DNA from 3 places in the Bacillus sp. 2175 genome. Region 2 is predicted to be linked to each of the others. Evidence: riboswitches for the same ligand, from Rfam matches in the RefSeq annotation. Region 2 holds a riboswitch; each other region holds the start of a gene.
What was found. Region 2 has a riboswitch for S-adenosylmethionine ahead of ACXKY9_RS06545 (YezD family protein). Riboswitches for the same ligand answer to the same signal wherever they lie in the genome.

Region 1 (3,282 bases), 1.8 Mb from region 2:
AAAGCATACTCATATAAGGTAGGGTCGCGACTTACATATTCGTTTGCCTCTTTCATGCTTCTTACATACTGTAAGGAGCATTTTTTTGTCAAAAAATCGATTTAATATACATCCGTTATTATATAAAATTATTTGTATAATGGTAGGTGAGAACTTTTTTCAAAAGGGAGGTGTATAGTTAATGAAGTTAGTTATTCCGAAGCAACATGGTGCATGGGCTATGCTTGTTATTCCTTTTTTATTAAGTGTCATACTTGGGAAACCTACTATTTATCATATTCCATTGTTTTTAGCGTGGTTTTTTATCTATTTAGCCACGTATCCATTTCTTACGTACATAAAGCAAAGACGAAAAAAAGAGTTTTTACAAGCTGCCATTGTTTATTTCAGTATTGCGTTCCTATTTGGGATGATTTCTTTATTATATGAGTGGCGAATTCTTTTATTCGTAATAGTAATGATTCCATTATTTATAGTGAATATGTATTACGCTCGTCAAAAAAATGAAAGAGCACTATTAAATGATATTTGTGCGATTATTGTGTTTTGTATCGGTGGATTAATTAGTTATTACTTTTCAATGAAGCAAATCGGTCATACAGCTATATTCATTGCACTTATTTCATTTTTATACTTTTTAGGTAGTACGTTCTATGTGAAAACGATGATTCGTGAAAAAAATAACCCGAAGTATCGTCTTATATCTTGGGGATATCATATCGTATTAACGATAATCATATTTGTGATTAATCCCTGGTGTTCTCTTATTTTTATACCAAGTGCCATTCGAGCAATTGTGTTGTATGGCAAAAAAATTTCTATTATAAAAGTAGGAATTTTAGAAATTGCTAATTCTGTATATTTTTTAATTATAACGGCAATAATTATGAAGTATGCCATTTGAAAAAACTTCCCATCAATTGATGGGAAGTTTTTAATCTTTTTCTAAAATGTGAACGGTGTACTCGCAACGTTGAATAGCTTGTTCAACAGCATAAAGTGATTGTTCAATACGAGCGCGATTAAAATCTTTTTCAACTGTTTCGAGCGCTTCTTCTAAACAATTTTTAGCTTCTTGTAATGATTGAAAAGAATCTTGTACATATCCGCGAGCATTTTGATGCATTTCATAATCCTCCTTGCGTGTTCGTATATGGGTAGTATGAACAGTAAGGAAGAAAATATAATTTGTTATATTTATTTGACAATTAAAGTGGAATTACGTATAGTAAGAATTAAGTGAATATTTTCTTATCCAGAGAGGTGGAGGGACTGGCCCGATGAAACCCAGCAACCGCGATGCAGGTGCTAATTCCAGCAGAACATATTTGTTCTGGGAGATAAGACGAAGATATATACGTAACTTCTTCTTATCGGAGAGGTTTTTTTATTGCAAAAAAACCGATTACGAAAATTTATATTAAGAAGAAAGGGGTTGCGCATTACTGTGACACTCGAAAAATACGTAAAACTGCGTAGTACAGTTTATGAATATATGATAGAGCAAGATAAGCCGATATCATTGTTAGATATTCAAGAACATATCGTTTCGCATCATGAAGGAAAATTCACGAAAAAGATGTTGCATCAATTTTATTTATCAAGATTATTAGACGAACTAAAACTGGATGGGAAAATTACATTAGCTGATGAATATCTCTATGCTGAAAAAGGGGTATTGTATAAGGCGAGAAAAGGGAGCTAAGCTCTCTTTTTTTCTTAAAATAACGGAGTATGTAGAGTAAAAGACTGCTAAAGCAGCCTGATACAGGGAATGGTGTTGAGTGTGTAGTGTCAAAAATTGAATGTGCCTGAAAGAGGCAATTCATATCGGCTGCAAATGAAAAGAGACACCTTCGCCGAATAGGTGTCAGTCGTTTTGTCATATAGACTTGCTATTTGACAGTTATTAGAATAACATACAGGATTTTTGAAGTCAAAAGGGAATTAAAGGAAGGGGTACAATTATGTACGCTTACTTATTAAAAGATATAACGAAATGGATCCCAAAGTACATTGTAGATAAGGGATATGAATATTATGAAGATGGACATGTAGAAGATGTTGAAATACATGATAAAAAAGTGTTTGCTTTCGTTACTGGAAATGCAGGAAATTATGAAGTAGTTATCGATCTCGAAGATTTTTCAGAAAGTAGCTGCAAATGTCCATATGAGAATCTTTGTAAGCATATGGCGGCAGTTGTTTATGATATTCAAGGTGCTGGTGAGAGTGCAGTTAAAGAGAAACTGAGAGATTTAGAAAAAGAAGAATTACTTATATTATTGAATCGATTATTGCAAAGTTCGAAAAACGTACAGATTGTAGAGAAGATGTTAAAGAAGGGGAAACTTTAACGTATAGAGGGAGTTGTTATGTAGTGAACGTACTAATTGTATACGCTCATCCTAATCCTTCAAGTTTTAACGCGGCGATTTTAAATCATGTGCAAAAAGGACTACCGGAAACAAATCATTCAGTTACGCTGCTTGATTTATACAAAGAACAATTTGATCTAGTCCTCGTATTTAATGAAGAGAAGAAAAGACGTGATTTAGTAAATGAAGAAGAAACAGCTCGGTACAGAACGTTAGTAGAAGAAGTAGATACACTTTTATTCATCTATCCAATATGGTGGTGGGGGATGCCAGCAATTTTAAAAGGATTTATCGATCGTATTTTCGTAGCTGGATTTGCTTATAAATATGAAGGGGCTCTGCCGAAAGGATTATTGCAAGGGAAAAAAGCATGGGTTATTAATAAGTTAGACTCGCCCCTATGGTACGTCGCATTGTTATATCGATCAGCAGATTGGATTATGATGAAGAGAGGTGTTTTACGTTTTTGTGGCATTCGCAATATAAAACGGTCAGTGTTTCAATCTGTGAAAAAGAGTAAAGTATCAAAGCGTGAAAAATGGTTATTACAAATAGAAGAAAAGGCTCGTACATTATGAATGAAGTTGACTGTATTATAAACTGTGTTCAGTATGATGGCGAACTTTTTCGGAAGTATGTTACGCGTTTACTTCAATTGAAAAAATGTAGCGAAACATTTCAGCAAATTCAAATAGAGTTAAGAAATGATTATTTAATAAGAGGAATTTGTGAAAGAGAAGTAGATGAGATAGTACGGGGAAGTAAAGAATATGAAACATATTTTCTTCCTAAAGCGTTACAGTGGAATTTTTTGAGTGAACATCCACACTTAATCGGAAAAATTTGCGAAGATTTTTTTGCATTTGAGTCATTACATCTTACGGAGATAGAGTGGGAGAAGATT
Region 2 (3,282 bases):
CCTTGGTCCTGCGTAACGCATGGCAGCAGGAAATACACTTAAAAAGACACGATTTTTCGGATAATATTTTTGAAGAAGTACTTCATAGCTTTCCATTCTTACATCAGCAGGAATATCATCCGATTTCGTTTCTCCGACGAGCGGATTTAAAAAGAGACCATCTACAATTTCAAGAGCAGATTTTTGAATATACTCATGGGCACGATGTACCGGGTTTCTCGTTTGAAATCCGACCACTGTTTTCCACCCACGTTTTTTAAATGCTTCCCTCGTTTCAATTGGGTCTAAATGATAAGAAGGAAATTGATTATTTTCAAAGCGTTTTGTTAGAATAATAGTTCCTCCAACGTAAACGTTTGGTCGTTCATATAATTTTTTCACTCCTGGATGAGCCTCATCCGTTGTTTTATATACAAGTAACGCTTCTTTTTCTTTATCTGGTACAAAAATATCTTCTATTTGAATGACACCGTATATATTTCCATTGTTGACAAGCTTTACTTCCTCTCCAACCTTCAGGCTTTCTGCGACTTTTTCTGTTACCGGTAATGTAATCGGTATACTCCACACACTACCATTTGCTAAACGAAGCGTTTCTACAACTGAATCATAATCTTCCTTCCCTAAAAAACCAGTAAGGGGGCTATATCCACCTGTCGCCAATAGTTCTAAATCACTTAACGCAATATTGTCTAATTTAATTTCTTTTTCAATTTGTGATACGTCATATGTCTCATCTATACGGTTTACTAATTCGTTTACTATGCTCATTTTTCTATATCCTCTCTTAGCTTTATTTCAAGATTCATCTTATTGGTAATGAAGACCACATTCGGTTTTCACTTTCCCAGCCCATCTACCATCTCTTGAATCGCCACCATCCCCTACAGGTAACGTACATTTCTCACACCCAATACTTGGATAGCCAACATCATGCAACGGGTTATACGGCAAGCTATGTTTGTATACATATCGCCAAACTTCTTTCCACGTCCAATGAATGAGTGGACAAACTTTAATAGATTGAAAACGATGATCTTGATTTATAAACTTTGTATGCTTACGTGTTTCTGATTGTTCCCTTCTTAAGCCCGATATCCACGCTTTTTCCGCTGCTAATGATTTTTCTAACGGTAAAATTTTTCTAATCTTACAACAAAGATTCGGATTACTTTCCCATAATTTCTCGCCATGCAACTTCTCTTGTTCATCAAGCGTAAGTTCCGGTTGTTTTTCTATAATATTTAATGAAGGAAATCGCCTCCGCACTTTTTGAATTAATTCATATGTTTCTTGAAAATGAACATTTGTATCTAAAAATACAACTTTAGCAGATGGATTTACTTGGTTTATAAGGTGCAGCAATACCATACCTTCCACCCCAAAGCTACATGCGTAGACGATTTCATCTTTATATTCTTTATAAGCCCACTTTAATACTGATAGCGCGCCTTTTGTTTCATCTTCTTCCGAAAACGAAACAACATTTTCTTCCCACGTTTCATACGTCAACATGTTTTTTCCCCCTGTAAAAGCAAAAAGACGGTTTTAACCTAATGAAAATAGGTTAAAACCGCCTCTAGTTTTTCTAGTCAGCGCTTTTCACTTTAAACGTACTTTTTCACTTTTCTCTAACTGAATTACTTTTCCATCTTGCACAACAATTGTAATTGAACCATATTTCATATCAGCAAGCATCGCTTCAATCTTCTCGGATACTTCATCAAAATGTTCCCGTACACCCACGCGAACAGCCCCCCTTTTTATTCATAAAAAAAATCTTTCCCATTTCGAAAAGACTGTTCGGTAATATATTTTACCTTATCTTTCAAAATGGATTCCATTTTGCTGGATTTAGCACCTTGCTTTCTATAAGCAGGTTGCCGAGCTTCTTCGGGCCAGTTCCCTCCGCTTCTCTTGATAAGCTTTGTATTTGTATTTTATCATAATTCTGATTTTTTTCAATCCTAGTTTTCCGATATATTTTAATTATTTTATTTTTACAAAAAAGGAATTGCCCATCCGAACAACCCCTTTTTCTATTTAGACAAGCTCTTTAATACGTATGCGATCGTTCCCAATAATATTTTCATATGTTTCGCGTTCCACAACTACTTGCGATGTTCCGCCTTTTGCAAAGACAACGGCTGGTCTTCGAATCCGATTGTAATTATTCGCCATCGAGTACCCGTATGCTCCTGTACAGGAAACTGCTAGTAAATCAGAAGAAGCGACTTTTGGTAAATGAATATCCCAAATCAACATGTCTCCACTCTCACAGCATTTCCCGGCAATCGAAACGAGTTCCTCATTCTCATCATTCCCTCGATTCGCTAACATCGCTTCATAACGCGCGCTATATAAAGCAGGTCTTAAATTATCTGTCATTCCACCATCGACTGATACATATTTCCGAATACCAGGAATATCTTTCACAGATCCAACTGTATAAATTGTTGTCCCAGCATCACCTACAATGCTACGTCCTGGTTCAATCCATATTTCTGGCAATGGATATTCACATACAGTAAATTGTTCTCTCACTGCACTTGTTACAGCTCGCACATATGTCTCAAGAGTTAATGGTGTATCTGACTCTGTGTAGCGTATTCCAAATCCCCCGCCTACATTTAACACTTTTACTACATAGTTTGTTTGCTCTCTCACTTCTACTAAAAATTGGCGAAGAACTTCAATCGCTCGAACAAAACCAGCTGTTTCAAATATTTGCGATCCAATATGTGAATGGATCCCTAGCACATTATAATTGGATTTTTGTAAAGCAAATGTAATTGCCTGCATCGCTTGACCGTTTGAAACGCCAAATCCAAATTTCGAATCATCTTGGCCTGTCGTAATATATTCATGTGTGTGCGCCTCTACTCCAGGCGTTACACGAATTAATATGTTCACAAACTTTCCATGTTGCATCGCTAAATCGTGTAAAACTTCTAATTCAAAGAAATTATCTACGACAAAACAACCGATATTCGCCTGAAGAGCCATCACTATTTCTTCTTCTGTTTTATTATTTCCATGAAAATGAATACGTGATGCCGGAAATCCTGCTTGGAGCGCAGTATATAATTCTCCCCCAGAGACAACGTCTAATGACATATTCTCTTCACGAGCTACTCGGCACATCTCCATGCACAAGAACGCCTTGCTTGCATATGCTACTTGATAAGAGAAACCACTTTCTTTAAAAGCACGATGAAATGCTCGGCATTTTCCTCGAATAGACTCTTCATCGTATACATAAAGTGGTGTTCCGTATTGCTT
Region 3 (3,282 bases), 1.0 Mb from region 2:
ATTTCCTATATAACAACATGTTTGAGAAAAAGTTTAAATATGATGTAAATAATAACAACTCATTTCAGGAGGTCATTATGAAAGCGATTATTTGTACAAAGTACGGACCACCTAATGTTCTCCAGCTTCAAAATGTAGAAAAGCCTAAACCTAAAAAAAATGAAGTGTTAGTTAAAATTCACGCAACAAGTGTATCGACTGGAGATTGTAGAATACGTGGCTTTAATAGCCCCCTCTTATTTTGGATTCCTATGCGGATCATATTAGGTTTCAGAAAACCGAGAAAACCTATACTTGGCGTAGAGTTATCCGGTGAAATCGAAGACATTGGAACAGATGTAACACAATTTAAAAAAGGAGATCAAGTTTTTGCATTAACAGAACTAAACCTTGGTGGTTATGCGGAATACACATGCGTGCATGAAAGTGGATTAATAGCATTAAAACCTACCAATGTGACATATGAAGAAGCTGCCGTTATTCCTTTTGGCGGAACTTCAGCATTGCACTTCCTTAGAAAAGGACAGATAAAAAAAGGGCAACGAGTACTTATATACGGCGCCTCTGGGTCAGTAGGGACAGCTGCCATACAACTTGCTAAATACTTCGGGGCGACTGTCACAGCCATTTGTAGTAGTTCGAATTTCGATTTAGTAACAACTTTAGGGGCAGACAACGTAATTGATTATATGAAAGAAGATTTTACTAAGCGGGGCGAGCACTACGATATTATATTTGATGCAGTTGGAAAATATAAAAAGTCTCTTTGTACAGATGCATTAATGCCTAATGGAAAATATGTATCTGTGAACGGAATGATGGCAAAGGTCAGTAAAGAAGATATGAACCTGCTAAAACAACTAGCTGAAACAGAAAAGCTAAAACCTGTTATTGATAGAACTTACCGATTAGAAGAAATTGCTGAAGCTCATATATATGTAGAAAAAGGACATAAAAAGGGGAATGTTTCGATTATCTTAAAATAAAATATATTCCGAAAATATCATTGACAATTCTTTTTGTACGATTTACTATTAGTACCATATTCAAAACTACATACACATACTCTTATCAAGAGTGGCGGAGGGACTGGCCCGATGATGCCCGGCAACCGAGCTTATGACGTATAAGCTAAGGTGCTAATTCCTGCAAAACGAGTTTTCGTTTTGGAAGATAAGAGAGGAATCTATTTCGTCTATTCGGCACCTCTCTTATTTTTGGGAGGTGCTTTTTATTTTGGAACGTATATGAAGGGGGATTTATAGATGAAAAAGGTATTATTAAGCATTGTAAGCGGAGCAGTATTATTATTAGGCGCATGTAGCGTGAGTTCAGATAAAGAGGTAAAAGCATTAGACGAGAAAAAGATTACTGTCGGTGTAACAGGTGGACCACATGAACAAATTTTTGAAAAGGTAAAAGAAGTTGCAGCAAAAGATGGTCTCGAAATTGATATAAAAGTATTTAATGATTATGTAGCGCCAAACGTATCATTAGATGAAAAAAGCCTTGATGTAAATAGTTACCAAACGAAATCGTATTTAGATGTATTTAAAGCTGAACGCAATATGAAATTAGCTGAAGTATTTTCAACAGTAACATTCCCTATGGGCGTATATTCTAAAGATATAAAAGATGTAAAAGACTTAAAAGAGGGCGATGCAATTGCTGTACCAAATGACCCAACAAATGAACTTCGAGCTTTAAAATTATTTGAAAAAGCAGGGGTTTTAAAAGTTGATCCAAAGGCTACAGAAAAAGCGACTGCAAAAGATGTAATTGAAAATCCAAAAAAATTAAAGATTGTCGAATTAGAGGCATCTCAATTACCAACGCAACTAAGTGAAGTGAAAGCAGCTGCAATTAACACAAACTTTGCATTAGGTGCAAAATTAAGTCCAGCGAAAGATTCTATCTTCCGCGAAGGAAAAGATTCACCATATGTGAACTGGGTCGTTGTTCGTACTGAAAATAAAGATGATGCCGTTGTAAATAAATTAAAGAAAGCTTATCAGTCTAAGGAAGTAAAAGAGTTTATCGAGAAAAAATTTGATGGTTCAGTTTTACCATCTTGGTAGGAGCTGACGATAATGATTGAATTAAAAAACATATCCAAAGTATTTACAACAAAAAAAGGGAATGTTGAGGCTCTTAAGTCTACTTCCCTTAAAGTAGAAAAAGGCGAGATATTTGGAATCATTGGGTATAGTGGCGCTGGTAAAAGTACATTGATTCGATGTGTAAATTTATTAGAAAAACCAACGACAGGAAATATCATTGTAAACGAACAAGACTTAACAACGTTATCGACAAAAGAACTAGCAAAAGCGAGACAAAAAATCGGAATGATCTTCCAAGGATTCAATTTACTTAAAACTGTTACCGTTTATGAAAATATCGCATTACCGTTACGGCTTGCTGGCATTCCAAAAGCAGAAATTGAAAAAAGAGTAGAAAAGTATTTACGCATTGTCGATCTTTTTAATCGAAAAGATGCGTATCCAAGCGAACTTTCTGGTGGTCAAAAACAGCGTGTTGCAATTGCTCGTGCGCTATCACATGAACCTGAAGTGTTATTAAGTGATGAAGCAACGAGCGCATTAGATCCCGAAACAACCGATTCTATCCTTGATTTGTTATTAAAGATTAACGAAGAAATCGGAATTACGATTTTACTCATTACACATGAAATGAATGTCATCCAGCGTATATGTGACCGCGTTACTATTATGGAACATGGATCTGTAGTCGAAAGTGGGACTGTAAAAGATATTTTCACAAACCCACAACATGTAACCACGAAGAAATTTGTAAATAGCGCATTTGCAGCGAAAATTCCAAAAGAGGTACAGAAAGAACTACAAAGTACTGGAGAAATTGTAACACTTTCATTTATTGGCACTACTTCAGGGGAACCTGCCTTAGCCGTTGCCACAAAACGTTTCCAAGTGTATCCGAATATTTTATCCGGTAATATTACGCAGTTAAAACATGAAGCATATGGGAAACTAGTCGTTCATATGCAAGGGGAACAAAATGAAATCCACCGTGCTTTATCATTTTTACAAGAGCAAGGAATCATCGTAGAAGGAGGTAGAACAGATTATGGGAAACAAGTCCTTTTTGGATGAATGGGGTAAAGTCATATGGGAAGCCACAATCCAAACCTTTCAAATGACATCTATCTCATTACTCATCTCGATCCTTATTGCATTACCACTTGGCGTCACACTTGTTTTAACGAGACCTGGTGGGCAGCGTGAAAATAAAATCATCTATCCT

Region 1: it holds a riboswitch for S-adenosylmethionine, as region 2 does, so the genes downstream of both, ACXKY9_RS15880 (hypothetical protein) here and ACXKY9_RS06545 (YezD family protein) in region 2, are expected to answer to the same signal.
Region 3: it holds a riboswitch for S-adenosylmethionine, as region 2 does, so the genes downstream of both, ACXKY9_RS01005 (MetQ/NlpA family ABC transporter substrate-binding protein) here and ACXKY9_RS06545 (YezD family protein) in region 2, are expected to answer to the same signal.

What each region holds. Positions count from the first base shown of each region.
Region 1 is NZ_CM173819.1:3,046,624-3,049,905, reverse strand. Features, by position in the region: gene ACXKY9_RS15890 (YwiC-like family protein) at 182-904, shown strand; gene ACXKY9_RS15885 (hypothetical protein) at 935-1,126, opposite strand; SAM riboswitch class I at 1,249-1,347, shown strand; gene ACXKY9_RS15880 (hypothetical protein) at 1,448-1,705, shown strand; gene ACXKY9_RS15875 (SWIM zinc finger family protein) at 1,968-2,357, shown strand; gene ACXKY9_RS15870 (NAD(P)H-dependent oxidoreductase) at 2,381-2,956, shown strand; gene ACXKY9_RS15865 (hypothetical protein) at 2,953-3,282, shown strand, end outside.
Region 2 is NZ_CM173819.1:1,199,845-1,203,126, reverse strand. Features, by position in the region: gene sat (sulfate adenylyltransferase) at 1-771, opposite strand, end outside; gene ACXKY9_RS06550 (phosphoadenylyl-sulfate reductase) at 811-1,515, opposite strand; gene ACXKY9_RS06545 (YezD family protein) at 1,603-1,746, opposite strand; SAM riboswitch class I at 1,819-1,927, opposite strand; gene lysA (diaminopimelate decarboxylase) at 2,044-3,282, opposite strand, start outside.
Region 3 is NZ_CM173819.1:170,245-173,526, reverse strand. Features, by position in the region: gene ACXKY9_RS01010 (NAD(P)-dependent alcohol dehydrogenase) at 78-986, shown strand; SAM riboswitch class I at 1,066-1,180, shown strand; gene ACXKY9_RS01005 (MetQ/NlpA family ABC transporter substrate-binding protein) at 1,266-2,078, shown strand; gene ACXKY9_RS01000 (methionine ABC transporter ATP-binding protein) at 2,091-3,131, shown strand; gene ACXKY9_RS00995 (methionine ABC transporter permease) at 3,106-3,282, shown strand, end outside.